Regions from separate parts of the Rhizobium sp. YTU87027 genome, predicted to be linked through region 1. Evidence: predicted binding sites of a transcription regulator. Region 1 holds the regulator's gene; each other region holds the start of a gene.
The links. The regulator LexA, encoded in region 1, represses DNA repair genes until DNA is damaged. The targets are predictions, from matches to a motif close to TGTTCNNNNTGTGTTCNG.

Region 1 (10,062 bases):
CGGCGGATTGGCGAGACGGCGGCGGCAATCATCGCCGCCAAGCCCGATGTGCTTATTATCGTTGATAGTCCGGACTTCACCCATAGGGTCGCCAAGCGTGTGCGCACGGCGCTGCCCGACCTGCCTGTTGTCAATTATGTTTGCCCGAGCGTTTGGGCGTGGAAGGAATACCGCGCACACCGCATGCTCGCCTATGTCGACCATGTGCTGGCTGTCTTGCCATTCGAGCCGGAAGTCATGCACAGGCTGGGCGGCCCGCCGACAACCTACGTTGGCCACCGCCTGACTGCTGATCAGAACCTGCTATACGCCCGCGGCCAGCGCGCCCAGACGAAACCGCGAGGCCCGGCTGATCGGAAGACCGTGATGTTGCTGCCCGGTTCGCGCTCGTCCGAGATCACCAAGCTGCTGCCGCACTTTGGCGATGCCATGCACGAGCTGGTGGCACGTAACGGCGAGATGCGCTTCATTTTGCCGACGATGCCGCGCCGCGAATCCATGATCCGGGATCTCGTGAAGGATTGGACCACCAAGCCGGAGATCGTGACGGGAGCGGAGGCAAAGTGGCGGGCTTTCGCGGAAGCGGATGCGGCCATGGCGGCGTCGGGGACCGTCGTGCTCGAGCTGGCGCTGACCGGCGTTCCCTGCATCTCTGCGTACAAGACCGACTGGATCATCAAGCTTATGACCAGCAAGATCAAAACGTGGAGCGCGGCTCTTCCGAACCTGATCGCGGATTACGCTATTGTGCCCGAATATATCAACGACGTTGTCCGAGGCGGCAGCTTTGCGCGCTGGATGGAGAAGCTCTCGGTGGACACCTTGCCTCGGCAGGCAATGATGGAGGGGTATGACGTCCTCTGGCAGAGGATGCAGACCGAAAAGCCGCCGGGAGAACACGCGGCCGAGATTGTTCTCGACATCCTTCAAAAGAAAAAGCCCGGTCACTTCTGACCGGGCTTTTGCTTTTTGCTGTCGCTGATTAGCGCTTGGAAACCGGCACGTAGTCGCGCTGCGGCTCGCCGATATAGAGCTGGCGCGGGCGACCGATACGCTGTTCCGGATCTTCGATCATTTCGTTCCACTGGGCAATCCAGCCGACCGTACGGGCGAGAGCAAACAGCACGGTGAACATGGTCGTGGGGAAGCCCAGGGCCTTCAGCGTGATGCCGGAATAGAAGTCGATGTTCGGATAGAGCTTCTTCTCGATGAAGTATTCATCGGTCAGTGCGATGCGTTCGAGTTCCATCGCGACCTCGAGCAGCGGATCGTCCTTGACACCGAGCTCGCCGAGAACCTCATGCGTCGTCTTCTGCATGATCTTGGCGCGCGGATCGTAGTGCTTGTAGACACGATGACCGAAGCCCATCAGACGGAACGGATCGCTCTTGTCCTTGGCGCGCGCGATGTATTCCGGAATGCGGTCGACAGTGCCGATCTCGGTCAACATGTTGAGCGCTGCTTCATTGGCGCCGCCGTGAGCTGGGCCCCAGAGGCATGCAATGCCGGCAGCGATGCAGGCAAACGGGTTTGCACCCGAAGAGCCTGCGAGGCGGACGGTCGAGGTCGACGCGTTCTGCTCGTGGTCGGCGTGCAGGATGAAGATGCGGTCCATCGCGCGCGACAGCACCGGATTGACCACATACTCCTCGCAGGGAACTGCAAAGCACATGCGCAGGAAGTTCGAGGCGTAGTCGAGGTCGTTCTTCGGGTAAACGAAGGGCTGGCCAATGTGGTATTTGTAGGCCATGGCGGCCAGCGTCGGCATCTTGGCGATCATACGCAGGCTTGCGACCATACGCTGATGCGGATCCGTGATGTCGGTGGAGTCATGGTAGAAGGCCGACAGCGCGCCGACACAGCCGCACATGACAGCCATCGGATGCGCATCGCGGCGGAAGCCCGTGAAGAACCGGCTCATCTGCTCATGCACCATCGTATGATGGGTGACGCGATAGTCGAAATCCTTCTTCTGGGCTGCGGTCGGCAGTTCGCCGTAGAGAAGCAGATAGCAGACTTCGAGGAAGTCGCCGTGCTCGGCGAGTTGCTCGATCGGATAGCCGCGATGCAGAAGCACACCGGCGTCGCCGTCGATGTAGGTGATTTTCGATTCACAGGATGCGGTCGAGGTGAAACCAGGATCGTACGTGAAGGAAGCCGTGTTCTTGTACAGGGCGCCGATATCGATGACGTCAGGACCGATCGTGCCGCTCTTGACAGCGAGATCGACTGATTTGTCACCGATTTTCAGTGTTGCGCTTTGTTCCGTCATTCTGATCCTCCAAACTGGCGGTTGGCGCCATAAAAGCGCCATAGGGTTAAGCGTCGTCGACGATAGCTATATGATCGCGCGCCTAATGCCAAGTTACCGCGGCGCCATTTTGTGCATCGCAGTATCAACTTTTGGGCACTGCTGCGATGAGCGCCGCGCATAGCAGAAGCTGATGATTATCCTTGGCTTTTCTCACTTCCGATTTTCCTTCAGATTTCAATCGATTATCCTTGCTAAGAAGCCATCGAGCTTGCATTCTGGTTGTAGGAGCGGCTGTTTTTGGGCGCAATGCATGCCGGGGTTGAAGCCATTCAAGGTGAGGGAGGTCGCACCCGCCGCGGATGCGTTTGAGCGCGCGGGAGAACCTTCTTTTCTTGTTCCGCAAGCGACTCCGAAACGCCCGCTCGTTTTCCGCACTCAATCGTTCTTGCCGTGGCCAACTCGGATTAGGACTGCGACGGACTGTTGCTCCGCGTGGCTTCGACACGCCGCAGCAACGGAAATGGAACATGGGCGGTTCTTCCTGTCTTCGCCGGTCTTCCTGGGGGCAGGCGCGGTGCTCTGGTTCGAACTTGAAAGCGACCTGCCGGAGCTACGGATGGTGGCCTGGTTTGCGGTATTCGCCCTTGTCGTGCTGGCGGCAGGGCGAGGACGCCGACTTGTCCGAAATGCCGCATTGGGGGGCTTGCTCTGTGTCGTGGGGATGTTCGCGGGCCAGTTCGAAACTTGGAGCAGGCCGACCGTTATACTGGACACAGCCGTGACGACCACGATTACGGGGCGCGTCGAACGCCGCGAGGGGGACGGCCGTGGCCGGTGGCGCTACATCGTCTCCGTCTCATCGACGCAGTCACCCGAGATAAGGCGGCCACCTGAGCGGGTTTCCGTCGTCGCGCGCGGGCAGGCGGAACCATTCGGCATCGGTGCGTGGTTGACGGGTCGCTCGCTGCTGACGCCGCCTGCCGGACCCGCGCTCCCCGGGCTCAACGATTTTGCTTTCAGCGCCTATTTCGACGGGATTGGCGCGAACGGATGCGCCAAGCGCTTCGATGCCAGCAACCGTCGGTGAGCAGCCGCCGTGGAATGGCGCGGTGAATTGGTTGGACGCACTTCGAAGCGGTATAGGTGACCGTATCCGCGAGATCCTGCCGGGCGATACCGGTGCCTTCGCCGCCTCGCTTGTCACCGACGAGCGGCGTGCCATCTCGCAGGAAACGACCGATGCCCTGCGTCAGGCTGGCCTGGCACATATCGTGGCGATCTCCGGCCTTAACATGGCCATGTCGGCCGGCATCTTTTTCGTCGGCCTGCGCCAGGCGTTGAGCCTGTTTCCTTCCGTTGTCCAGGCATATCCGACCAAGAAGACCGCCGCGGCTGGCGCGCTGGCAGCGCTGACGGCCTATTACATGATCTCGGGCTTCGCGGTGTCGGCGGAACGTGCCTTCATCATGATGGCGATCATGCTCACTGCCGTGTTCTTCGATCGACCGTCGATCAGCTTACGCAACATCGCCTTGTCCGCCTGGGTGATCCTGCTCCCGTCTCCGTCCGAGGCGCTGGGACCGAGCTTCCAGATGTCATTCGCAGCGAGGCTCGCCCTAATCTGGTCACAGAGAAGCGCGCGCGAACACCCTCTGCTGCAGGTCGCCGCAGTGAAGCCCATCGCTTGTCGCTCGCTTCTTTGGGTGCACCTTGCTGACCTCGATGATCGGCGGCTTCTCGACGGCGCTCTTTGGTGTCGAACACTTCCACCGGCTCAGCGCTTACGGACTACCCGCAAATCTCATGGCCATGCCGGTGATCTCTTTTGTGGTAATGCCAATGGGGATGTTCGCGATGTTGCTGACGCCGTTTAGCCTCGATATTATTCCCTGGAAAATCGCGGGCTTCGGGCTCGACATCGTGATCGCCATTGCCAAGATGGTCTCGGGCTGGGGTGGCAACGTCGATATCGGACGACTGCCGGGTTGGTGCTTTCCGGTGGCGGTCGCGGGCTTCCTCTCGCTTGCCCTTCTGCGAACCAAGCTCCGCTATCTCGGCGCTGCCGTGATCGCGTTGGCAACCGCCCTTGTGGCATTGGCGCCGTCCAGACCGCCCCCGACATTGTCATCGCCGAGGACGGCAGTCTTGTCGCGATTGTCAAAGGGCAGGTCCTTGCATCCAATCGACCCCATCCGCCTGACTTCGTCTTCGATCAATGGCGAAGGGCGCTCGCGGCGGAGTTAAGCCAGCCACCGCAATTGTTGGAAGGCGTCGGCCCTGTTCGGCAGCGCGGAAATAAAGGGGAAGCTCCACGACTCTCAGCAACGGAATTGCGTAACGCTCGCAACGCGCTACGTTAGGCATCGACGGGCGCTGAGAACCGCTTTGTCTGCCTGAAAGGCGCCTGGTGCACCGCCCCGCATGATAGCGGCTACGTCGTGACAATCGTCGAAAATCCCGCTTATTTCGGCGCTGCCTGCGATACAGCCGATATCGTCGTAACGCCCGCTCGCCTGCGGGCGACGGCATGCCGGTCGGGCGCGCTTCTGTTCACCGGCGAAACCCTGCGTCGTTCGGGCGCTGCTGAGATAAGGATAGATGACCAAGGTGTACCCGTGGTAACGACGGCCTACACCACACTTGACCGCCCTTGGATGTGGCATCGGGCATACAACTGGCGGAGCGGCACCTTCGACGGTGAGCCGCCGTTCTTCAATGATAACGGCGAATGAGGCCGACGAGCTTGCCCTGAACCTTGACACGGTCGGGCCCGAAAATACGCGTTTCATAAGCCGGGTTCGCGGCCTCAAGCGCAATGGAAGCGCCTTTGCGGCGGAAGCGCTTAAGGGTTGCTTCCTCGTCATCGACAAGTGCGACAACGATGTCGCCGGCATTTGCAGTGCTGGCGTTGCGGATGATCACCGTGTCGCCATCAAAGATGCCGGCTTCGATCATCGAGTCGCCCTTGACCTCAAGCGCATAGTGTTCGCCCGGGCCAAGCATGTCGGCTGGAACAGTGATGTCGTGGGTAATGTTCTGGATTGCCGAAATCGGCACGCCCGCGGCGATCCGTCCCATGACTGGCACGGAGGCGGAATTGCCGTTGTCGGCTTGTGCAGCCGGCTTCGGCGGCGCGACCGGCTGTGGCTTTCCGAGGCTGCCTTCGATGACGCTCGGCGAAAAGCCGCGGCGGGGCTGCAAGCTCGGATTGTAGGCTTCAGGAAGCTTGATGACCTCCAGGGCACGGGCTCGATTCGGCAGTCGACGAATGAAACCACGTTCTTCCAGAGCAGTAATTAGCCGGTGGATGCCGGACTTCGACGCGAGGTCCAAGGCGTCTTTCATTTCGTCAAAAGATGGGGGGACACCGGACTCCTTCATTCGTTCGTGAATGAAGAGAAGAAGCTCCTGTTGCTTGCGCGTCAGCATCGAAGTTGAACCCCAGAGTCGTGAAACAAAGCCAGAACAGACACTATATGTTCCATATGTGTTCCGCAAGTACCTAAATTTTCGTAAAACTTGCCTGCAACTTGTTCAGTTTTTGCATTGCTTTTGAGCGAAAGCGCAGAAGGGGGTTGCATTGTTCCCTTGCCCGGCGCACATCTTCGCAAATTCCCGGGAGTTTGCCATGAGCGAAGCACATCCGCTGGACCACATCGTGCTGCCGGTCTCCAATATTGTACTTGCCCGCGAGCGTCTCGGAAAACTCGGATTCACCGTCGCGCCCGATGCCCGGCATCCTTTTGGAACCGAGAACGCCTGCATATTCTTCGCCGACGAAACTTACCTGGAGCCTCTCGCGGTCGCCAGCGCAGAACCGTATGAGGCGTCAGCGAAGAAGGGCAATGTCTTTACCGCGCGTGACCGCGCCTTTCGGTTTCGATGCGGGGATGATGGGTTCTCCGCTGCGGTCTTCGCGACCGCCGATGCCGACCGCGACCATGCCAGATTCCTTGCCGAAAAGATCAACGGTGGCGAGATGCTGCAGTTCGAGCGACCGATGAGGCTGCCCGACGGTTCTCAGGCAACCGCCGCGTTCAAGCTCGCGTTCGCGGTCGATCTGCGAGCTCCGGACTTTTTCTTTTTCACATGCCAACGCGTCAATCCGCTGCCGTCTGATCGAAGGACGCTGCAAACCCATGTGAACGGCGTCAAAGGAATCGCGGAGATCATTCTTGGCGCGCCGGACCCAAAGGCTTTTGCACTATTTGTGCGCGCCGCGGCGCACAGCCTCACGGTGACCAACGAGGCCTTTGGCGCGAGTGTTACAACTCCGAACGCCAAAGTGAGCGTTCTCTCTCCAGATGGATTGGATGCCTACTTCGACATCCCCGCACCCTCAAACGATCGCGGCCTGCGTGGCGTCGCCATTGTTTTCACGGTCAGTGATCTCGCCGTGACAGAAGCGCATTTGGCTGCTAACGGGATGACCTACACGCGCAAGAACAATCGAATTCTGGTGAAGGCGGCGCCCGGCCAGGGTGCGCTCTTCGCCTTCGAGGAGAAACGATGAGCCAGACAAATTCCGAAGTCGTGGTTGGCCAAGGCGCCGGCCGCGTCACCTTTTCGAATACCGGCAAGCTGTCGCTGATTGCCGGCCCGTGTCAAATGGAGAGCCGTGACCATGCCTTCATGGTCGCGGGCGTGCTTAAGGAACTCTGCGACAAGCTTGGTCTTGGTCTCGTCTATAAGTCGTCCTTCGACAAAGCCAACCGGACGTCGCTATCGGCCCAGCGAGGCATTGGCCTTGAAAAGGCTCTGGAGGTCTTTTCCGACCTTAAGAAGGAATACGGTTTTCCGGTTCTGACTGACATCCATACGGAAGAGCAGTGCGCCGAGGTGGCAACCGTCGTCGACATCCTGCAGATTCCTGCCTTCCTCAGCCGCCAGACCGACCTGCTCGTGGCTGCCGCCAAAACCGGCCGAGCCATCAACGTCAAGAAGGGGCAGTTCCTGGCGCCTTGGGACATGAAGAATGTCCTCAACAAGCTGAACTCGACAGGCAACCCGAATATTCTCCTGTGCGAGCGCGGGGCCTCCTTCGGCTACAACACACTCGTATCGGACATGCGTTCGCTGCCAATCATGGCGGCGATGGGCGCTCCGGTTGTTTTCGATGCGACGCATTCAGTCCAGCAACCGGGCGGGCAAGGCGGTTCCAGCGGTGGTCAGCGCGAGTTTGTCGAAACGCTCGCGCGCGCTGCCGTTGCAGTCGGCGTCGCAGGTGTATTCGTCGAGACACACGAAGATCCGGACAACGCGCCGTCTGATGGCCCGAACATGGTCTACCTCAAGGATATGCCGCGGCTGCTGGAAAAACTCCTCGCCTTCGACGCGATTGCCAAACTGGCTTGAAGCGCGAGCGGAGGATGCTCGCCATCAGCTGGCGAGCGCGATCCTTTGGTTTGAAGAGTATCCCGATGCCGCGGGCCTCGTCGCATTCTCAAGGACGAAGCGGGAGAGCAGGTGATTGAGGTGTGCTGCCTCGTCGCCAAGCTCGCGGCAGGCCGCACTCGTTTCCTCGGCCATCGCTGCGTTCTGTTGCGTGACGCTGTCCATGGTGTTGACCGCGGCATTGACTTCGACGAGGGCGGTCGTCTGTTCGGAAGAGGAGCGCACGATCGCCTCTATCAGCGCCGTCACCTTCAAGACCTGCTGATCGATATGGTTTAGGGCTTCGCCGGTGCGGTTAACCAAGGCAACGCCGGTCGAAACCTGACCGGAAGAGGTCTCGATCAACTGTTTGATTTCCTTCGCCAGATTGGCAGAGCGGCCCGCCAGATCGCGCACTTCCTGTGCCACGACGGCAAAGCCCTTGCCGGCCTCACCTGCACGGGCGGCTTCCACCCCGGCATTGAGCGCGAGCAGGTTGGTCTGGAAGGCGATTTCATCGATGACATTGATGATCGCACCAATCTGCGCGGACGACGTTTCGATCTTCTCCATCGCAGCCACCGCCTCGCGCACGACGGTTGCCGAATAGCTGGCGCTTTCCTTGGTCGCCGTCATCATCGTATTCGCTTCATTCGCGCGTTCCGACGAGTTCTTAACGGTCACGGTGATTTGGTCGAGCGCGGAAGCGGCCTGTTCGAGCGAGGCTGCTTGATGTTCCGTTCGCCGCGCCAGATCTTCGGTGCTTGATGAAATTTCGCTGGAGCCGATCTTTACCGCATTTGTCGCGGTTGCAATGTCCTTCATCGCGCCGGAAAGCGTGCGGACGCTCGAGTTGAACTGTTCGCGAAGCTTCTCGTAGGCTGACTGGAAGGGCTCGCTGAGCTGTACGGTGAGATCGCCACCGGAGAGGCGTTCCAAGCCACGACCGAGGTCCACGATCACGCGCTCGCGCGCGGCCTCCTCGTCTGCCTTGACGGCGGCATGCGCCGCATCGCGCAGCGTTTGGGCTTGGCGCTCGGCGTCCTGGCGCTGGCGGATGTTGTTTCGCTCTTGAGCAGATTCGCGGAAGACGGTGACGGCGCGCGCCATCTCGCCGATCTCGTCGGCGCGGACGCTGAAGGGTACATCCTTCGAATAGTCACCGCCGGCAAGGATCGTCATGTAATCACGCATCGCCGACAGCGGCACGATGGCGCGCCGGCGGAAGACATAAAGGCCGCCAAGAAGCAGGCAAAGCGAGACGGCGGCAGATGCAAGCGTGATCGTCGAGAGGAGGTGTGTCTGCTCGGCAGCGTCCTTTTCGGCCTGGGCCGAGAAGGCGTTCGCCATATCGACCAGTTCGTTGACGGCCTTTTCGTGGACATGGAAATTAGTCGCGAGTTTCTCGAAAGCAGTATGGATAACGGCGGTGTCGTTGCTGAGGATGGCAGGGGCAAGTTCGTCCTGCATCACCTTCCAGAACAGATCGCCTTTGACGAGGACGTCGTTCAGCAGTTTTTCCTTGAGGTCGGCGCTGAGCGCTGTCGCCTGCCAATATTTACGGCGGTCCTCATAAGCGGGAATCAGGACACTTTGGATGCGGTCGATGTTCTTCCGAGCAACCTCCGGGCGCTGTACTGCTTCGAGCGCGAGCATGTAGGACTCAACGACATAAAGGGGCGGCGGCAAAATATCGGCTACGAGATCCTTCCCATAGACGATCTGCTTGTACATCTCGCCGTTCACACGCAACTTGTTGAAGGCATAATTCTGTATGCCGATTGAAGCGATAAGCCCCGCGGTGACGACTGCCGCGAAGATGGCAAGGCTACGTGCAATGTTGAGTTTCATCCTATGCCCCGTGAATTTTAATGGCGAAAAATGTCGTTGCTGACAACTATTCTTGGAATTTCCGAGCGAACCGTAACGGCGACGGTCTGATTACATTGGTAGGCGGGGTTGGACCGCATGAGGAGGCGCATCATGCAATACTGTCGTTGAAGAGCGGGCAGTATTTCCTCATCGAGCGTTAACTATAGGTTTGATTGGTTACCGACCGATAAATTTCAACCAACTTTAGAGTAATGATCTCCATTTTCAAAACTTGAGGTTTTGAAATACTGGAGACATTTTGTTCCTCACGGATTGGCGCAACGGGGCGCCGCTTCAAAAGCTTGACATATTCGCGCTATAGGGCCGTGACATGCCGTGTGTCGTCAGTGCGGCATTGTAATTTGCGTGCCTTCGATTAAACAGGCTTCGAACGTTATCACCCACCGAGCAGGAAGAACCGATGACTGCAATTACCGACATTATCGCCCGCGAGATTCTCGACAGCCGTGGCAATCCGACCGTCGAAGTCGATGTCTATCTCGAAGACGGCAGCATGGGCCGTGCGGCGGTGCCGTCGGGCGCTTCGACCGGTGCTCACGAAG
Region 2 (10,062 bases), 1.9 Mb from region 1:
GTGCAAGAACGGGGACGGACGCCTGTTGAATCACCATGAGACCGACCGGGTCGCGGAAGCGGACCGGCCGACAAGCAAAATGACTTGGAGAGCCAGACTGGACAGTATGCCGACGTGGAAATTCCCCGCGCCTTCCAGTGATTTGCTCTCGTCTGCGTGCCGCTTGGTACAACGGGTGTCATTTGTGTGTGCGACAAGCGTTGCGTTGTACGGCTGCCAATCCATTCTCGAGCAGTCCTATCAGCCAAGTGTTGCACCCTCCTCCAATCCGCAGATCGTCGATGAAGTGCAGAAGAACGATCCGCGCGCTGCCATGGGCGCCCGCGAGCATCCGCGCATCGTCGCGAGCTATGGCGGTGAATACAAGGACGCTAAGACCGAGCGCTTGGTTGCCCGTATCGCGGGCGCACTGACGGCGGTCTCGGAGAATCCGAGTCAGTCCTATCGCATCACCATCCTGAACTCGCCGGCTATCAACGCGTTTGCCTTGCCCGGCGGCTATCTCTATGTGACGCGTGGCTTGCTGGCGCTTGCCAACGACGCCTCCGAGGTCGCTGCTGTTCTTTCGCATGAGATGGGCCACGTTACCGCAAATCATGGCATCGAACGGCAGAAGCGCGAGGAAGCGGAAGTTATCGCCAGCCGTGTCGTTGCCGAAGTGTTGTCGAGCGACATTGCCGGAAAGCAGGCCCTGGCGCGTGGCAAGCTGCGACTGGCAGCGTTCTCGCGGCAACAGGAACTGCAGGCAGACGTGATCGGCGTCCGCATGCTCGGCGAAGCGGGCTACGATCCCTATGCTGCTGCGCGGTTCTTGGATTCCATGGCTGCCTATAGCCGTTTCATGTCGGTCGATCCTGAGGCGGATCAGAGCCTCGACTTCCTGTCCAGCCATCCGAACTCGGCACAGCGTATCGAACTTGCGCGCGACCATGCGCGTGCTTTCGGTCAGGAAGGCAAGGTTGGCGACACGGGCAGGGACTACTATCTCGACGGAATCGACGGCCTACTTTACGGCGACAGTCCGGAGGAAGGGTATGTGCGCGGTCAGACCTTCCTGCACGGTGGTCTCGGTATTCGCTTCGACGTGCCTCCTGATTTCAAGATCGACAACAAGGTCGAGGCGGTCATGGCGACCGGTCCCGGCGATGTTGCTATCCGTTTTGACGGCGTCGCTGATAATCAGAACCAGAGCCTGACGAACTACATCTCGAGCGGTTGGGTTACCGGCCTTGATCCGTCGACCATTCAGCAGATCACGGTCAATGGAATGGAGGCCGCGACGGCGCGGGCGAGCGCAGATCGCTGGGACTTCGACGTCACCGTCATCCGCAACAACGCACAGATCTTCCGGTTCCTGACGGCCGTGCCGAAGGGTAGCGCGACGCTGCAGCAAACCGCCGATGTATTGCGGGCAAGCTTCCGCCGCATGACCCCGGAAGAAACGGCTTCCTTGAAGCCATTGCGGGTCAGGGTCGTCAAAGTACGGCCGGGCGAGAACATCACGACGCTTGCTGCGCGGATGATGGGCACGGATCGCAAGCTCGATCTCTTCAAGCTTATCAATGCTTTGCCGACGGGTGCCTCCGTTTCTCCGGGCGACCGCGTCAAGATTATCGCGGAATAAAAAGAGGCCCGGCTTTCACCGGGCCAGTTCCATCACTGGGAGTAAGCTCTTTTAGGCGGATGCGGCCATATAGGGGTCCGCGCTGACGAGCGCGCTGCGCAGTTTCTCCATCGCCCGGCTTTCAATCTGCCGGACGCGTTCCTTGGAAATGCCGAGATCCGCGCCGAGTTCCTCAAGCGTAGCGCCGTCTTCCGCGAGCCGCCGGGCGCTGATGATCTTCATTTCACGCTCATTGAGGTGCTTTAGGGCAGAAGCGAGCCAGTTGCGGCGACGCTCGCCGTCGATCATGTTCGATACCTGCTCATCAGGCAGAGGCTCATCGCTGACGAGGAAGTCCATCTTCTCGGCGCTGTCGGCATCGCCGGAAACCGAAGGTGCCTGTAGCGAGGCGTCATTGCTTGAAAGTCTGGCATCCATCGTCTGGACGTCTGAAAGGCTGACGCCGAGCGCGGCCGCGATCTCCTGGTGGATGGATTGGAGCGTGAGCTGCGTGTCGCCCCTGGCGAGCTTGGCGCGCAGACGACGAAGATTGAAAAACAGAGCCTTCTGGGCAGAACTCGTACCACCGCGAACAATCGACCAGTTGCGAAGGATGTAGTCCTGAATGGAGGCTCGGATCCACCAGCTTGCATAAGTGGAGAAGCGGACATCACGCTCCGGCTCGAAGCGTGCCGCAGCCTCTAGCAGGCCGACGTAGCCCTCCTGCACAAGGTCGCTCATCGGCAGGCCAAAGTTACGAAATTTACCCGCCATGGAGATGACGAGGCGCATATGGGCCATGGCGATCTGATTGCGGGCGCCACGGTCATCATTGTTCTTCCAGCGGATTGCGAGATCGTGTTCCTCTTCGCGGGCAAGGTAGGGAGCCGCCATGGCGATTTTAATCATGCGCCGGTCTGCTGACATGTTCTTCATATCGGTCTCCTGAATTCAGGCGTGACGTGACGCCAAAAAAGGGCAAAGAATCCTTGCTTCCGGACATCGCTGCCCAGACCAAATTCATGTCTTGAACGTATAAAGGCCCCGAACTCTGGACGTTTCCAGACGGGGCCCTAGCTTAGGGTTATGCGCCGGTAATACGGCCGGGTAGGACCAGTTTCTTCAAGTTGCCGGATAGGCAGAACGTGGAAGGCATGATCCGCTCCTCATCGAACGTTTACAGGGATGCGAGCGTTCGAGGGTGATGTCAGTTCCCGACGCGGTCCGCAGCTACATCCTTGAAACGCGCGAGCACTGAAAAAGTTCCAATAAAAAACCCGGCGCTAGGCCGGGTTTTTTGCAGAAAAAACAGAAAGCTTACGCAGCTTCATCCTGAGATTCGTCTTCTTCGATTGCCTTGCCGCGCTTCGGACCCTTGTTAAGGTTGGTCTCTACGAGGCGGACAGCTTCGGTTTCCGACATCTTGTTCACGGCAGCGATTTCGCGTGCCATGCGGTCAAGAGCAGCTTCATAAAGCTGACGTTCGGAATAGGACTGTTCCGGCTGGTTCTCGGCGCGATAGAGGTCGCGGACAACTTCAGCGATGGAAATGAGGTCGCCGGAATTGATCTTGGCATCATATTCCTGGGCGCGACGGGACCACATGGTACGCTTGACGCGCGCCTTGCCCTGCACAACCTTCAACGCACGCTCGACGAAATCGGTTTCGGAGAGCTTACGCATGCCGATGCTCATGGCCTTAGCGACCGGCACTTTCAGGCGCATCTTGTCCTTCTCAAAATCGATAACGAAAAGTTCAAGCTTCATGCCTGCTACTTCTTGCTCTTCGATGGCGCTGATGGTACCGACGCCATGTGCGGGGTACACGATCGATTCACCGGTCTTGAAGCCGTGACGTGCGGAAGAAGGTTTTTTCTGCTGGGTCGTCATTCTATTCAAACACTCCCTGTTACGCTTCCGGCTGCAGCCGGAGCCGGGTCAGTCAGGCCCGGATGAGACGGTCAGATCCGTCGGGTGACTTACTTCTGGTCCCACTGGACAAAAACAAACACATCCATGCGCACAAGCTTAGAACCTCACGGCTCAAGGCGTTGATATGTCACGGAAACCGCGTTTTTGGATTTGTTTTGCTTTCGTGGTGGTTTGGGCATGCTTCATGCCGCAAATGGATCAGTATGAGGAAGCTATCACAAAAATATGAGGAAATCAATAATTTACTGCGGCTGAGTCATGCGCGCAACACATGACACCCATATGCCGCAGGCACACTTCAGCTATTTTTCTTGGTCACTGAACCCGGTTTCAGGCCTAAGCTTGGAACTCTAGTATCAGTCGCCGGCTCCTGGCTTCTCCGAGAAGTACTTCTCGAACTTGCCGCTTTCGCCGTCCATTTCCTTTGCTTCGGGCATGGCATCCTTCTTGACCGTGATGTTCGGCCAGATGCTGGCATACTCGGCGTTGATCTTGAGCCACTTGTCGAGGCCTGGCTCCGTGTCCGGCTTGATCGCCTCGGCGGGACATTCCGGCTCGCAAACACCACAGTCGATGCACTCGTCAGGATGGATGACGAGGAAGTTTTCGCCTTCATAGAAGCAGTCAACGGGGCAGACTTCCACGCAGTCGGTATATTTGCAGCGAATGCAATTGTCGGTCACGACATAGGTCATGAAGAACTCCAGGACTTCCATACAATGGGGCCGGGCAACCTGGAACGTCGCGCGTTTCCCCCAACCGGAAAGGAAGCGGTGAGATGCTTGGGAGGCAGTCACGCTATCCGGCAAGTTGATTGTCACGTATCGGCTTTATCTGCGGATTTCAAGAATAAAGAAATCGCAAAACCCCGCAGTTCGGACAGAGTTTTCTAATCCTCGTCCGACATCAGCTTGTCGATTGCACGGCGTTCCTTTTTTGTGGGTCGCCCTGCTCCCGTTGCCCGCATTGCCTGCTCATAAGGTGTGAGGCGCTTCACCTCGTCGGGTGGCGGCGTCAGATCCTCATAAAGCAGCCGGGCTTCCTCATAGGGGCCGCGTCGCTCACCGCCTGATTTGACGATGAGGACAACATCTCGCCGCTCGAGCGCCAGTTCGACCCTGTCGCCCACCTTGACCATCTGACTCGGCTGAAGGGCACGCTCGCCGTTAATCCTGACATGCCCGGATTGAATATGGCTTTGTGCCAGCGAGCGCGATTTAACCATGCGCGTGAAGAACAGCCACTTGTCGATGCGTTGCCGCGAACCGCTTCCTGGCTGTGTCTCCCCGCCCATCCGCTTACTTTTTCATTTGCTCCTTCAAGGCAGCGAGCTTCGCGAAAGGAGAATCCGGATCGATCGGCTTTTCCTTACGCGGGGGCTTTGCCTCGAAGCGCAACGGCTGTGGGCCGCCACGGTTGTTGTTGCGATCCTTGCGGTCGCCACGGTCCTGACGGTCGCCGCGCTGCTCGTTGCGGTCGCCGCGTCCCTGATGTGGCTTGCCGCCATCCTTGCCATGATGCTGGCGATTGCCGTCGCGGCCTTCTCCACCTGCACCGCCCTGGCGGCGATGGTCGGATCCGCGGTCCTGGCCGCGATTGTTGCCGCCACGGCGTTCGCCTGGGTTGCGAGCCTGGCGCTGATTGTCCGTACGGCCACCGAGGCGCCAGAGAAGAACAGGCTTCGGCTCCTCCGCTTCTTCGGAGTTTGCGGCGACCGGTTGTTCGGTAGCCACCGCTTCAACAACACCTGGAGCTTCCGAAGCGGTTTCTTCCGATGCGCTGTCGGCATCGTCGTGATCCGCCTTCTCTGCATTGTCCTCAGCCGTAGTCTCGGTTGCGGGCGTTGCTGCAGCGTCTTGGGCCGACAGATGGGCGGCCGCCTCCTCTGCCTTAACAGCATCGGCGCGATAGCCGAGTCCCTTCAGGATCTCTTCCATGTCCTCCAACGTTGCGCCAAGGATCGAAAGCATGGCGGTCGTCGTCGTGAAACGGCGCCCGTCATATGCGCCTTCCGGACGATTGGCCTGGCCCGGCTTCCACTGGAGCAGAGGGCGAATGATATCGGCCAGACGCTCCAGGATGTCGATGCGCACTGCACGTTTGCCAAGGAACCGGAAGCCGGCCAGCTTGTAGAAGGTGCGCTCGAAACCTGGATCGGTGACAACCGACGTGCGGCCTGCGGCCAGCACGGGAATGAGATCGCCATAGCCGGGCTTGTCGAGACCGTCGTTCTTCAGTGCCCAGAGGAGCGTGATGAGCTCTGCCGGGGCGGGTTTCAGAAGGGCGGGGACGAAGATGTGGTAGGCGCCGAACCGGACACCGTAGCGGCGCATCGAAGCGCGCGCATCCTGATCCAGCGACTTTACCTCTTCAGTCACATCGCGCCGGAACAGCACGCCGAGGTTCTCGACGAGCTGAAATGCCAGGCCCTTTGCCAGACCCTGCAGATCCTCCGCGCGAGACAGGTCATCAAGCGGTTTCAGAACGGTGCTGATATGATGATTTACAAAGCGCTCGATACGAGCGGCCACGTGGTCGCGGGCATTGCCGGTCAGCTGCTCATCGGCGAGGATGATGACGCGCGGACGCATGACATGATCGCTGCCTGTCAGGCGCGCCACCGGGTCGCCCAACCAGCGGATCGAACCGTCGGAGCTGATCGCGAGATCGCCATTGCCGGCTGCATGGAGGCGAGCCGCGCGTGCCTCGAATTCCAGAGCGAGCGCCTTCTGCGAGGCAGACTGAACGGCCTTAGCGTCCGGTCCCTCCGCTCCCGAAATGGGCGTGAACCGGAATCCCGACAGTTGCCCCACATGATGTCCTTCAACGAAGACATCGCCATTTACACTGATTTCAGCTTCCAGCATCGCATTCTCTCTCAGGCGCTTCATGAGCACAGATGTCCTGCGATCAACAAAGCGTTTCGTCAACCTTTCATGTAACGCATCGGACAATCGATCTTCGATTTCCCGCGTCTTTTCCTGCCAGTGTGTCGGATCGGCAAGCCAATTGGGCCGATTCGATACATAGGTCCAAGTCCTTATCTGCGCGATTCGCGCCGAAAGCGTGTCAATCTCACCGTCTGTTCGATCCGCGCGATGCACCTGCTCGGCAAGGAAGTCCTCGTTTACCGTGCCATAGCGGACGAGATCGGAAAAGAGGGTGGAAATCAGATCGGCGTGTTGGGCCGGTGCGATGCGTCGATAGTCCGGAAGCGCACAGGCCTCCCACAACTTCTCGACGCGCGCCGGGTTATTGGCAAGATCGATGATTTCGGGGTAGCGCGACAGGTGCTCCAGCGCTTGCTGGTCGACGGCGGGCAGAGCGCGTGTCAGGCCGGAGACCGTCGGACCGGTCTCAAGGCTCGTGCGCAACGCGTGAAGCGAGCCGAAGTCGAGGTTCTTGGTACGCCACTGCAGCACCTTCACATTGTCGAACTCGTGGCCTTCGATGCGTTCGACCAGTTCCTCATCAAAGGGATCGACCTGGCCGGTGACACCAAACGTCCCGTCGCGAACATGCCGTCCGGCGCGGCCGGCAATCTGCCCGAGCTCGGCGGGATTGAGATTGCGAAACTGATAGCCGTCGAATTTGCGATCTTGCGCGAAGGCGACATGATCGACGTCAAGATTGAGACCCATACCGATCGCGTCCGTTGCGACCAGATATTCCACGTCTCCGGCTTGATAGAGCGCTACCTGCGCATTGCGGGTGCGTGGACTGAGAGCTCCGAGAACGACTGCTGCTCCGCCGCGCTGTCTGCGGATCAACTCGGCAATCGCATAGACTTCGTCGGCGGAGAACGCGACGATCGCCGAGCGTTGCGGCAGGCGAGTGATCTTCTTCTGACCCGCATAGAACAGGTGGGAAAGGCGCGGCCGTTCGACGACGGTGATTCCGGGGAGCAGTTGCTGCAGGATCGGGCGCATGGTACCGGCGCCGAGCAACAGCGTTTCGTCGCGGCCGCGCAAGTGAAGAATACGGTCCGTGAAGATGTGTCCTCGCTCGAGGTCACCGGCGAGTTGAACTTCATCGATAGCGACGAAAGCGGCTTTGGTCTCGCGTGGCATTGCCTCGACAGTACAGACCGAAAAGCGGGCGTTGGGAGGTGATATCTTCTCTTCGCCCGTCACCAACGCAACGTTTTGAACCCCGACCTTTTCGGCGACACGTGTATAGACCTCACGCGCCAGCAGCCGTAGCGGCAGCCCGATCACGCCGGTGCCATGAGCAACCATGCGCTCAATGGCATAATGCGTCTTGCCGGTATTGGTTGGTCCGAGCACCGCGGTTACTCCGCGCCCACTCAGTATCATCGGCTGCGATGTCAGTGTCATGGTCCTGCAGATGAGGCGAGGGTGCCCCAGATCAAGTCAGCTCCTCTCCGAAGCAGACAACACATGGACAGCCATTGCCCTAAACGCAAGTGCTGATTTGAATTTACTCTGCGGTTTCTGTTGCGCGAAAAGCTTGCAGATTGCTCGTTTTGCGATTCGGAACAGCTTGAGAACGAATCGGAGACGAATCGCTGACTCCGGCTGATTCAGTGTTTGTTCACGGCTAAGTATTGATTTTGAATCACTTTTTCCCACAAGATGCTGAATCGCGAGATTCGCGCTATACGTGCGACTCGCTTTGCATCCGGGCTGTCAACAGCCCTTGGCGGAAAATCGACGATCCATTTGGGCTCGAGTCTCGCCTGATGATGTCAACGTTACTCACCGGAAGCGAAAACGGGGCCTGATTGAGTGGTTTTCCCGCCAAAGTGGAACGGTTGATACATTTGGAACAAAAAACGGTGATGTGTGTTTCTTGTCCATTCCAGGTGTAATGAGGCTGAGGACTTGAACCATGCTTGGCACGATACTTCTGATTATCCTTATTCTGCTGTTGATCGGCGCCTTACCGAATTGGGGCTATAGCCGCGGATGGGGCTATGGACCTTCGGGCGGTTTGGGGCTAGTTCTCCTGATTATTATTATTCTTGTGCTGCTCGGTCGTATCTAAACGACGGAAAAAACTGGGAGATATGTCATGATGAAGAAGATTGTACTCATTGGCGCCCTCGTTGGCGCACTTGCTTCCTGCACGGCGACCGAGCAGGGCACCGCAATCGGTGCCGGTACAGGCGCCATTATCGGTGGTGCTGTTAGCAACAGTTGGGGTGGCGCTGCAGTGGGTGCTGTTGCCGGTGGTCTTGCTGGCGCATTGATCGGCCAGTCCGTTGAGCGCCGTGGCTACTGCGTCTACCGGGATCGGTATGGCCGTCGCTACGAGGCACGTTGCCCGCGCTACTAAAGCCCAGGCCGGCGTTCGGCGGCCTTATCATTTTTGAAATCGAAAGCGCCGTCTTGAGCCGGCGCTTTTTGTTTGAACGGTGGTCGCGATACGAACGTAGCCACTGACAAGAAAAAGGCCGCGTCGTTTCCGAAGCGGCCGTGGTTTCTCAGCGCTGAAGCGGACGATCAGTCCTTTGCGCGCTCGACGTAGGAATTGTCTTCCGTCGCGATAACGACGCGCGTGCCGGCGTTGATGTGCGGAGGCACCATGGTGCGCACGCCGTTCGACAGCATTGCCGGCTTGTAGGAGGACGAAGCCGTCTGGCCCTTAACAACCGGCTCGGTTTCCGTGATTTCGAGGGTCACGTGGCGCGGCAGTTCGAGCGCAAGCGGAACGCCTTCATGGATTGACAGGATGCAGGTCATGCCTTCCTGCAGATAGGCCTTCTGATCGCCCATCGTTTCATCGTTCACGACCACCTGATCATAGGTCGCCGGGTTCATGAAGTGGAACCCTTCGCCATCCTCATAAAGATACTGGAAGTTCACGTCTTCGACGAAGGCGCGCTCGACCTGTTCGGTCGTACGCCAGCGCTCGGAGACCTTGACGCCGTCAACGATACGACGCATGTCGACCTGTGTAACCGGCGTGCCCTTGCCCGGATGAAAGTTCTGGGCCGTCAGAACGACGTAGAGCTTGCCATCCACGTCGAGAACGTTGCCCTTGCGGACGGAAGAGGCGATGACCTTGACCATTAAGACTTCCTTGTAACTCGGCTTTTGGCGTCGTAGAGGACTGTCGATACAGCCCCGGAGACGCGATTGATTGTTCTTTGGGGGCGCAACTAACCTAAAATCCGGCAAATAGCCAGCCCCAGCGTTGGACAGGTCAGTCAGGATGATGCCAATGAATCCCTCAATCGCCAAAGTCTCGTCGTGGTGGACGCCGAGCGTGCATTTGGACCGCCGCCCGTTCCTGATTGGACGCAATGCGATCCAGTCTTCACTGCGCGGCTACTTCCTGAGCGAGGATTTTCTTGAGGTCGACACCGCCACGCTGCAGGTGTCGCCGGGCAACGAGGCACATCTTCACGCATTTGCCACCGAGGCTTTGACGACGGACGGCCAGACGGCGGCGCCGCTCTACCTGCATACCTCACCTGAGTTCGCCTGCAAGAAGCTGCTTTCGGCCGGCGAACAGCGCATCGCCTGTTTTGCCCACGTCTATCGCAACCGCGAGCGCGGCCC
Region 3 (10,062 bases), 180 kb from region 1:
CTGTATGGTCCGACCAACGAGGAAATGGTCACGGATATCTTCCGGTCCTACGTGAAGTCCTACAAGAGCTTGCCGCTCAACCTGTATCACATTCAGCTGAAGTTCCGCGACGAGATCCGTCCGCGCTTCGGCACCATGCGCTCGCGTGAATTCATGATGAAGGATGCTTATTCCTTCGATCTGACGCGCGAAGGCGCGGAGCACTCCTATAACAAGATGTTCACCGCCTATCTGCGCACGTTCGACCGCCTCGGCCTCCGTGCCATTCCGATGCGTGCCGATACCGGCCCGATCGGTGGCAATCTCAGCCATGAGTTCATCATTCTGGCCGACACCGGCGAGTCCGAGGTGTTCTGCCACAAGGATTTTGTAAACTTTGATATCCCGGCTCAAGATACCGACTTCGACAGCGTCGAGGGCCTGAAAGCAGTCTTCGACAAGTGGACGTCGCTTTATGCCGCCACGTCGGAGATGCATGACGAAGCCGCGTTCGACGCGGTTCCGGAAGGCGATCGCCTCTCTGCGCGCGGCATTGAAGTGGGTCATATCTTTTACTTCGGCACGAAGTATTCCGAGCCGATGGGCGCGAAGGTGCAAGGTCCGGATGGCAAGGAACATACCGTCCACATGGGCTCCTACGGGATTGGCCCGACCCGCCTTGTTCCCGCCATCATCGAAGCATCGCATGACGAAAACGGAATCATCTGGCCGGCGTCCGTGGCGCCGTTCGATGCGGTCGTGATCAACATGAAGGCCGGTGATGCGGCGTGCGATGTGGCCTGCGAGAAGATCTATGCGACGCTCTCAAATGCCGGCAAGGACGTCCTCTATGACGATACGGACGACCGCGCCGGAACGAAATTCGCGACCGCCGATCTGATCGGTGTTCCGCTGCAGATCATTGCCGGCCCGCGTGCGGTCGCGAGCGGCGAAGTCGAAGTGAAGGACCGCAAGACAGGCGCCCGCGAAACGATGACCATCGACGCGGCGATCAATAAGCTCTTGGGCTGAGAAGGGCGGGAGGCAGGATGGCAGATGCAGCGGTGAGCCAGCGGCAGGGTTCCAGATCCGGCTCGGCGCCGGCCAGCCGGCCATTTTCCGCCTTCGAACGGCTTGTGGCGTGGCGCTATCTGCGCGCCCGCCGCAAGGAGGCGTTCATTTCGGTGATCGCCGGCTTCTCTTTCATCGGCATTATGCTCGGTGTTGCCACGCTCATCATCGTCATGGCTGTGATGAATGGATTTCGCACGGAGCTGATCTCCCGCATTCTTGGCATCAACGGCCACATGATCGTTCAGCCCGTTGATACGCCGTTCAACGACTATTCGGCGCTGACCGATAGGCTTGGCGCCGTGCCGGGCGTCAAGCTGGCCCTGCCGCTCGTGGAAGGGCAGACGTTGGCCTCCGGGCAGGGTGGTGCCGGTACGGGCGCGCTGGTACGCGGTATCCGGCCTGAAGACCTGGACAAGGTGAAGACGGTCTCGGGCAACATCAAGTCCGGCGACCTTGTCGGCTTTGCCGCTGGCCAAGGTGTCCTGATCGGCTCGGGCATGGCTACACAACTCGGCCTCCAGGCCGGTGACACCATCACGTTGATATCGCCGGAGGGCGACGTCACGCCGATGGGCGTCAACCCACGGGTCAAATCCTACAAGGTTTCCGGCATTTTCGAGATCGGCATGTCGGAGTACGACGCGACGATCATCTACATGCCGCTCGAGGAAGCACAGCTTTACTTCAACGCCGAGGGGCTGGTTCAATCCATTGAGCTCTTCGTCGACAATCCCGACGACATCGACAACATGCGGCCGAAGGTCGAAGCCGCAGCAGGCCGCCAGATCGCGATCACCGACTGGCGGCAACGCAACCAGACCTTCTTCTCCGCCCTGGAAGTCGAGCGGAATGTCATGTTCATGATCCTGACGCTCATCGTTCTCGTCGCGGCGCTCAACATCATTTCCGGCTTGATCATGCTGGTGAAGGACAAGGGCAGCGATATCGCCATCCTGCGAACGATGGGCGCAAGCTCCGGCGCAATCATGCGCATCTTCTTCATGACGGGCGCGGCAATCGGCGTCGTTGGCACGCTGGCCGGCGTCCTTCTCGGCGTCATTGTCTGTATCAACATCGAGAAGATCCGCGAGTTCTTCTCCTGGGTTTCCGGGACGGTGCTGTTCGATCCTCAGCTCTATTTCCTCAGCCAACTGCCGGCAGAAATGAGCCTTAGAGAGACACTCTCGGTCGTCATCATGGCCCTGACGCTGTCCTTCCTTGCCACCATCTTCCCGGCGTGGCGGGCCTCCAAGCTCGATCCCGTGCAGGCCCTGCGCTACGAATAAGGAATGCTATTTTTATGAAGCGGACTACCGTTCTCAAGCTTTCCGGCGTCGAGCGCCACTATGGCCAGGGTGAGACGCTGCTCTCGATCCTGAAGGGCGTGGACTTCACGCTGAACAGCGGCGAAATTGTCGCCCTCGTCGCGCCGTCAGGCACGGGTAAATCGACGCTGCTGCATGTTGCCGGCCTTCTCGAGCATCCCGATGGGGGAGAGGTGACAATCAACGGCCACGCCTGTGACGGTTTGCCGGACGACAAGCGCACGGCGATCCGTCGCAATGAGATCGGTTTCGTTTATCAGTTCCATCACCTGCTGCCGGAATTCTCCGCGATCGAGAATATCATGATGCCGCAGATGATCGCCGGGCTGCCACGCAAGGAAGCGAAGGAGCGCGCTGGCCAGTTGCTCGACTACATGCGAATCGGTCATCGCGGTGCGCATCGTCCAGGGGAACTTTCCGGTGGCGAGCAACAGCGTGTGGCGATTGCCCGCGCCGTCGCCAATGCGCCAAGCCTGCTTTTGGCGGACGAGCCTACGGGCAACCTTGATCCTGAAACCGCGAGCTACGTCTTTGACGCGCTCGAAGCGCTGGTCCGTCAATCCGGCCTGGCGGCGCTGATCGCGACCCACAATCACGAACTCGCCGGCCGCATGGACCGGCGCGTCACAATCGCCGACGGCAAGGTCGTGGATTTCTGATCACGGGTGGATGAGGCCGCCACGGTAGTCCAGTTCGTAGGCCCTGCGTTCTTTCACGACGATTACCTCGCGGCCGCTGAAATGGCTGCAGTCGCCCATGCTTTGATCGGCATAGAAGCCGAAGGCATGATCGAATTCCATACCGCCGAGAAAGCGTCGATACTCGGCATACATTTTTGACAGCGCAGCCTTGATGACAGTCCCCGCCCGTTCTCCGTCGATCAGCGAATGCTCAACGATGCGGCCGAAGTAGTTCATTGCCCAGATCGGTTCGCTGTCCAGCCAGACCACTTCCTGCCCGGCGAAATCGGTGCCGCCGAAATAACTGTCGAGATAGCGCCATGGGCCGCGCTGATAACCGATGTCATGCGATCCTGTTCGGCACGCGGGCGCGGGACTTCCGCCGCCGACATAGGAATTGGCCTTTGCCTCGACGATGAAGCTGTTCAGTGCGGCGATATCCATATCTTTGTTCTCCAGCTCGGCAGCCTCTCAATAACCGTGCCAATTGTAAAGAACAAAATAAGAACAAAGACTATTGCCCACAGATCGCTTGCCCTGTGTCGTCATTCCATTGGAGGATTGGGATGACGCGCGACTCGGCCTTGATGTCTTTGCCATTCTTCTGCAGCTTGCCGGTCAATGCATTGTAGTCGCAGGTACCGCCGGCGTTGGGGTCGAGCGTGTCGTAGTGATTGTAGGTGTAACCGGCGACAACGAACTGTTTGTTGCGATAAGCCACTGTCAGCGTCTGGTCCCAGCGGTCGCGCCCGATGGCGCTGTTCTGCGAATGTATTGCGATCGAGGACTTGCCGACGACTTTCAACGAGGGTTCCTGACCGAAGACGCCGTCAGCGCTGGTGCTGCCCCAAATCTTGTTTGGCGCGCTCATGGACAGTCGCAGCAGCTCGTGGTCGCTATCACGAAGATAGATGTAGATTCCGATTTGATCGTCGCTGGCGCTATCTTCAGGTGCAACCAGCAGTGCGAGATCCGCACGCCCGTCGCCATCCCAATCACCTGTCGCCGCGTCGATGATACGCGCGGGGTCAATCTGCTCGGCTCGAGCGGTAAACGCTGTCGATAGAACCAATCCCGCAATTAATACAAACTTAAACATGCTTTTCTCCCATCGCCATACGGCCAGCAGAGCGGAAAAGAATCCTGTTGACAATAGAACAATAGCGGAACAAATTGAAAACATAAGAGAACAGGAGAGCCAAATGACTGACTTGATCCGTGATATCGCAGCATTCACCTCCATCGCAATGTTCGTTGCCAGCTTCTCGCTGATCTGCATGGCAATGTAAGAATTTCGGGGACCGCATGGCTGTCATGCGGTCCGAACGCAACCCTTGTCTGGACATCGACCCCCCGATGCTGAGAATAGACCTGATTTGATTCAGATGATCGGAAGGCATGTCATGGGGGGTGCGGAGAAAGACGCGGCAAGCGGTTTCATCGGCGGTACGCCGGGCTTCGTTCACCTTCGTGTCCACTCGGCTTATTCGCTGCTCGAAGGGGCACTGCCGCTCAAGAAGATCCTCTATAAGGCGTCGGGCGATAGCCAGCCGGCCATTGCGATCACTGACACCAACAATCTGTTTGTCGCCCTCGAGTTTTCACAGAAGGCCATGGACGAGGGCCTGCAGCCGATCATTGGCTGTCAGGTCTCGATCGACATGGAAGATGGTCCTGAGACGGAACGGCGCGGCGGCCAGCAGGTGCTCGTCAAGCTGCCGTCGCTGGTCCTCTTGGCGGCGACTGATGCTGGTTACGAGCGGCTGGTGGATCTGGTCAGCCGCGCCTATCTCGGCGGCGAGGGCAATGGTCAATCGATCCACATTCGCGCCTCTTGGCTCGACGAGATCGGAACGGAAGGCCTGATCGCTCTGACCGGTGCCTTGACGGGACCGATCGACGTGGCGCTCAAGGACGGACATGCAGCTCAAGCGGAGGCACGCCTTCTGCTGCTGAAGCGTCATTTCGGCGACCGGCTTTACGTCGAGTTGCAGCGGCACGGCACCTATGACAAGCGCCATGAGCAGAAGGTGATCGGCCTTGCTTATGAGCACGATTTGCCGCTGGTGGCCACCAATGAAGCCTTTTTCCCGACCCGTGACGATTATGATGCGCATGACGCCCTGATGGCCGTTGCCCACAACGCGATCGTTTCCGACGATACGCGGTTCCGTCTAACGCCTGATCACTACCTGAAAAGCCGTGCCGAAATGGCGAGGCTTTTTGCCGATCTACCGGAAGCGCTGGAAAATACTATCGAGATCGCGCGGCGCTGCTCCTTCATCCTCAAGACGCGCAAGCCGATCCTGCCCCGCTTCACCGGCGCCACGACCGACCCCGAGGAAGCGGAGCGCGAAGAGGCGCTCGAACTGCGCCGGCAGGCGGAGGAGGGACTGGATAGTCGCCTTGCCATGCTCGGCATGTCGCCCGGCTATGAGGAGAAAGACTACCGCGAGCGGCTGGAGTTTGAACTCAGCGTTATCGAACGCATGAAGTTCCCGGGCTACTTCCTGATCGTTTCGGACTTCATCAAATGGGCAAAGCAGCATGACATTCCCGTCGGCCCGGGTCGCGGCTCGGGTGCGGGCTCGCTGGTCGCCTATGCGCTGACGATCACCGACGTCGATCCGCTGCGTTTCTCGCTGCTCTTCGAACGCTTCCTCAACCCGGAACGCGTCTCGATGCCGGACTTCGATATCGACTTCTGCCAGGATCGCCGAGAAGAGGTGATCCGCTACGTGCAGCGCAAATACGGCCGCGAGCAGGTGGCGCAGATCATCACCTTTGGGTCGCTACAGGCGCGCGCGGCACTGCGCGACGTCGGCCGTGTGCTGGAAATGCCCTACGGCCAGGTCGACAAGATATGCAAGCTGGTTCCCAACAACCCGGCCAACCCGACCCCGCTGTCAAAGGCGATCGAGGAGGAGCCGAAGCTGCAGGAGGAGGCCGACAAGGAGCCTGTCGTCGCGCGCCTGCTCGATATTGCCCAGAAGATCGAGGGCTTGTACCGCCACGCCTCCACCCATGCTGCCGGTATCGTCATCGGCGACCGACCGCTGTCGAAGCTGGTACCAATGTATCGCGATCCGCGCTCCGACATGCCGGTCACCCAGTTCAATATGAAATGGGTCGAGCAGGCTGGCCTCGTCAAGTTCGACTTCCTTGGTCTGAAGACGCTGACGGTGTTGAAGGTCGCCGTCGATTTCGTCGCCAAGCGCGGCATCAAGGTAGACCTCGCTTCGATCCCGCTCGATGACAAGAAGACCTACGAGATGCTTTCGCGTGGCGAAACCGTCGGCGTGTTCCAGGTCGAAAGTGCGGGTATGCGCAAGGCGCTGATCGGTATGAAGCCGGACTGCATTGAGGACATCATCGCGCTCGTGGCCCTTTATCGTCCGGGTCCGATGGAGAATATTCCGACCTACAATGCCCGCAAGCACGGCGAGGAAGAAGTCGAGTCGATCCATCCGACGATCGACCATCTGCTGAAGGAAACGCAGGGGGTTATCGTCTACCAGGAGCAGGTGATGCAGATCGCCCAGGTCCTGTCGGGCTATTCGCTCGGCGAAGCCGACCTTCTGCGTCGCGCCATGGGTAAAAAGATCAAGGCGGAGATGGACCAGCAGCGCGAGCGCTTCGTCGATGGCGCCATCAAGAACGGTGTGTCGAAGCCGCAGGCCGACAACATCTTCGAACTGCTCGCCAAGTTCGCGAACTACGGCTTCAACAAGTCGCACGCCGCTGCATACGCGATTGTCTCCTATCAGACCGCCTACATGAAGGCGCACTATCCGGTCGAGTTCCTTGCCGCGTCGATGACACTCGATATGTCGAACACCGAGAAGGTGAACGACTTCCGCCAGGACGCGAAGCGCCTCGACATTGAGGTGATCCCACCCTCGGTGCAGACCTCGTTCCGCCACTTCGAAACCGGCGACAACAGGATCTACTATGCGCTGGCGGCGCTGAAGGGAGTCGGCGAATCAGCCGTCGACCACATCGTGGAGGTCCGGGGCGGCACCCCATTTGCAAGCCTTGAGGATTTCTGTCTGCGCATTGATCCGCGACAGGTGAACCGGCGTGTGCTGGAAAGCCTGATCTTTGCCGGTGCTTTCGATTGCTTCGGGCTCGATCGGGCGCAACTCGCAGGCGGTCTCGATCGGATCATGGGCTATGCGCAGCGTGCACAGGAAAACAAGCTGAGCGGCCAGTCGGACATCTTCGGCAGCGCGCTGTCGTCTGGCCCGGAGAAAATCTCGCTACCGCAGTTTTCGCCATGGCTGGCCTCCGAGAAGCTGCTCAAGGAGTTTCAGGTCCTTGGCTTCTACCTGACGGCACATCCGCTCGACAGCTACCAGAACATTCTGCGGAAGATGCGGGTCCAGACCTTCGCCGAGTTTTCGGCCGCGGTGAAGCAGGGCGCGAGTAACGGCCGCCTTGCAGGGACGGTCATCTCGAAGCAGGAGCGCAAGACCAGGACCGGCAACAAGATGGGCATCATCGTGTTTTCGGATTCCTCGGGTCAGTTCGAAGCCGTGCTGTTTTCCGAAATGCTGAACCAGTATCGTGATGTGCTGGAATCCGGAAAGTCCTTCGTTATCACGGCGACGGGGGAGGAGCGGCCCGAAGGCGTTGGCCTTCGCCTGCAGACCATCCAGTCGCTTGAAGAGAAATCACTACAAATGCAGAAGGCCCTACGCGTCTACGTGCGGGATTCAGGGCCGCTTCGGGCGGTTGCGGCGCACCTGAATGCCAAGGGCGATGGCTTGGTCTCCTTCATCGTGATCAAGGAGGAAGGCAAGCGCGAGGTGGAGGTCGAGCTTCCGCAGAAATATCGCATCACACCTGAGATTGCCGCAGCCCTTCGCGCAGCCCCGGGCGTCATCGACGTCGAGCTGGTCTGACCTCAGCCTTTCGTAAGGGTGATGAAGTCCGTTCCTTCGCCGGTCTCGGTTCCGAGGCCGGTGTCGGAGATTGTCAGTGTCGAGCCGGTGGTCAACATGGCGTCGATCTTGCGCCGTGTCTCCTCGGGAATATCGATGCGGCTCAAGGCGTTGGCGATCGGTGTGCCTGATATGATCGAGCTTTCGAGGCTGCTGATGCCGAGCCGGGTCATGGTTGCGTGCGAGAGTGTGTTGGGAAGCGTTGCCCCCATCCAGTCTGCCGAGCCGGTTTCGAAATCGACGTTGTGGACAAAGAAGAAGTGCGTGCCGAGGGCAAGCCCAGGGTTCTCAATCGAGATCGGTGCCTCAAGAACCGGCTCAAAACCCTGGCGGATCAGGATGATGCCATTTGGTGGCGTTCCCTTGCCTGCCGCGGCATAGACTGCCCTGATGAGCGCGTCACTCATTGGTGACTTTTCTGCCGTGGGCTCCACCGGATACTTCAGTTTGAAGTCGCTGATTGCCTGCAGCGTTGCCGACCCGAGGAAGCCATCGGGTTCACCTGCGGCAAAGCCAAGCTCATTCAGGTAGGTCTGAAGGTCGATGACCTCCGCTCGGAGACTGCGGCGCGTTATGAGAATGCGGATCGGTGTGTCGTTTGTCGGCCCTGTTGCCGCCGGCGTATCAGGAGATGGTAGTGCGACGTCGTTCATGGCGACCTGAACGGGCGCTTGCCCGATTGCCGGCCTCAGCGAAGCGTCGGAAAGCAGTGGCGGTTCTGGCACGTCCGGCCGGAAGAGCATCGGGTGATCGATCGGCTCGGGCGTGAGTTCGGCGTCGGTTATAACAACGGGAACGCCCATCGTCGTCATCTTGTAGAGCTGCTTGGCGAAGGCTGCCGGCATGCGGACGCAGCCGTGTGATGCAGGGTAGCGCGGTACGGAATTGGACTCGTGAAGCGCGATGCCGGACCAGGTCAGCCTCTGCATGAAGGGCATCGGCGCAGCCGAATAGATATTGGACTCGTGATATTTCTGCTTCTCGATGACCGAGAAGATGCCACTCGGCGTGCTATGGCCGGGTTTCCCCGTCGAGACCTTCGAGGTCGCCACGACCTCGGTGCCATCATAGAGCGTAAGCGACTGCGTATCCTTCGATACGAAGATTTGCAGCGTGCGTGAATCCGCGGCAAGCGCGGGGTGCACGAGCGCGGTGGCCGACAGCAAGCCGAGGCCGAAAACGAGACGCGACAACATATGACTCAACCGATACGCAATACTTGAAGCGCCAGCCTAGTCGCCGAAGCTTAAGGAAAACTTGAAATAACGGACGTTGAAGCAGGCTCACATACTAGTGATCGCGCTTGCCGCCAAAGGTATATCCGGTCTGGACGGTGCCTTTTCCGAACTTGTCGCGAAGCTTGTCCATGGCAGCTTCGGCAGCTGCCCTGCGGGCCGATTGCATATCGATAAGGTCGGGAGGATCAGCGCGCGCGGGATCGCAAAGATCAGTCACGCCGATCCCGATCAGCCGAAACTTTGTACCGTCCGTCTCCTTCTCCAGGAGTTCGAGCCCGGTGCGGAATATCCGGTCGGCAAGCTGGGTCGGATCTTCGAGCTTGCGATTGCGGGTGCGCAACTTGAACTCCGCCGTCTTCATTTTCAGAACCACCGTCCGACCGGCGATATCGTGCTTCTTCAGCCGCCAGGAAACCTTTTCCGAAAGGCTGCGGAGAATCGGGACGAGTTCATCATAGCGGGAAATATCATCGAAGAAGGTCGTTTCGGACGAAACGCTTTTTGCTGCGTCGTTCAAATGGACCTCGCGGTCGTCGATGCCGCGCGAGAGGCGTGCAAGCCGCTGCCCCATGCTGCCGTATCGGCGCATGAGGTCGCTTTCCTCCATTGTCTGCAATTGGCCGATCGTTCGGATGCCGTCTGCCTCGAGCGTTGCTGCAAACGCCTTGCCGACACCCCAGATCGTCGTCACCGGTCGCGGCGCAAGGAAGGAAACGGCCTCCTCCCGACCGATGACCGAGAAGCCCCTGGGCTTCTGCAGGTCGGACGCGACCTTGGCGAGAAATTTGCAGTAGGAAAGGCCGACGGAGACCGTGATGCCGAT

Region 2: NBG89_RS16090 (helicase-related protein) is a predicted target of LexA. The motif match lies at 8,030-8,047, and genes of this name have one in related genera.
Region 3: dnaE (DNA polymerase III subunit alpha) is a predicted target of LexA. The motif match lies at 4,223-4,240, and genes of this name have one in related genera.

What each region holds. Positions count from the first base shown of each region.
Region 1 is NZ_CP098440.1:1,318,852-1,328,913, forward strand. It holds gene lpxB (lipid-A-disaccharide synthase) at 1-954, shown strand, start outside; gene gltA (citrate synthase) at 983-2,272, opposite strand; partial or broken gene NBG89_RS06695 (ComEC/Rec2 family competence protein) at 2,565-4,986, shown strand; gene lexA (transcriptional repressor LexA) at 4,967-5,683, opposite strand; gene NBG89_RS06705 (VOC family protein) at 5,883-6,767, shown strand; gene kdsA (3-deoxy-8-phosphooctulonate synthase) at 6,764-7,609, shown strand; gene NBG89_RS06715 (methyl-accepting chemotaxis protein) at 7,634-9,478, opposite strand; gene eno (phosphopyruvate hydratase) at 9,921-10,062, shown strand, end outside.
Region 2 is NZ_CP098440.1:3,240,872-3,250,933, reverse strand. It holds gene NBG89_RS16115 (M48 family metalloprotease) at 80-1,624, shown strand; gene NBG89_RS16110 (RNA polymerase factor sigma-32) at 1,676-2,539, opposite strand; gene NBG89_RS16105 (CarD family transcriptional regulator) at 2,921-3,493, opposite strand; gene fdxA (ferredoxin FdxA) at 3,892-4,230, opposite strand; gene NBG89_RS16095 (RNA-binding S4 domain-containing protein) at 4,425-4,829, opposite strand; gene NBG89_RS16090 (helicase-related protein) at 4,834-7,872, opposite strand; gene NBG89_RS16085 (DUF3309 family protein) at 8,387-8,542, shown strand; gene NBG89_RS16080 (YMGG-like glycine zipper-containing protein) at 8,570-8,833, shown strand; gene efp (elongation factor P) at 9,001-9,570, opposite strand; gene epmA (EF-P lysine aminoacylase EpmA) at 9,722-10,062, shown strand, end outside.
Region 3 is NZ_CP098440.1:1,137,605-1,147,666, forward strand. It holds gene proS (proline--tRNA ligase) at 1-1,011, shown strand, start outside; gene NBG89_RS05745 (lipoprotein-releasing ABC transporter permease subunit) at 1,029-2,339, shown strand; gene NBG89_RS05750 (ABC transporter ATP-binding protein) at 2,354-3,037, shown strand; gene NBG89_RS05755 (DUF5680 domain-containing protein) at 3,038-3,502, opposite strand; gene NBG89_RS05760 (hypothetical protein) at 3,573-4,157, opposite strand; gene dnaE (DNA polymerase III subunit alpha) at 4,462-7,962, shown strand; gene NBG89_RS05770 (L,D-transpeptidase family protein) at 7,965-9,197, opposite strand; gene NBG89_RS05775 (DNA polymerase IV) at 9,292-10,062, opposite strand, start outside.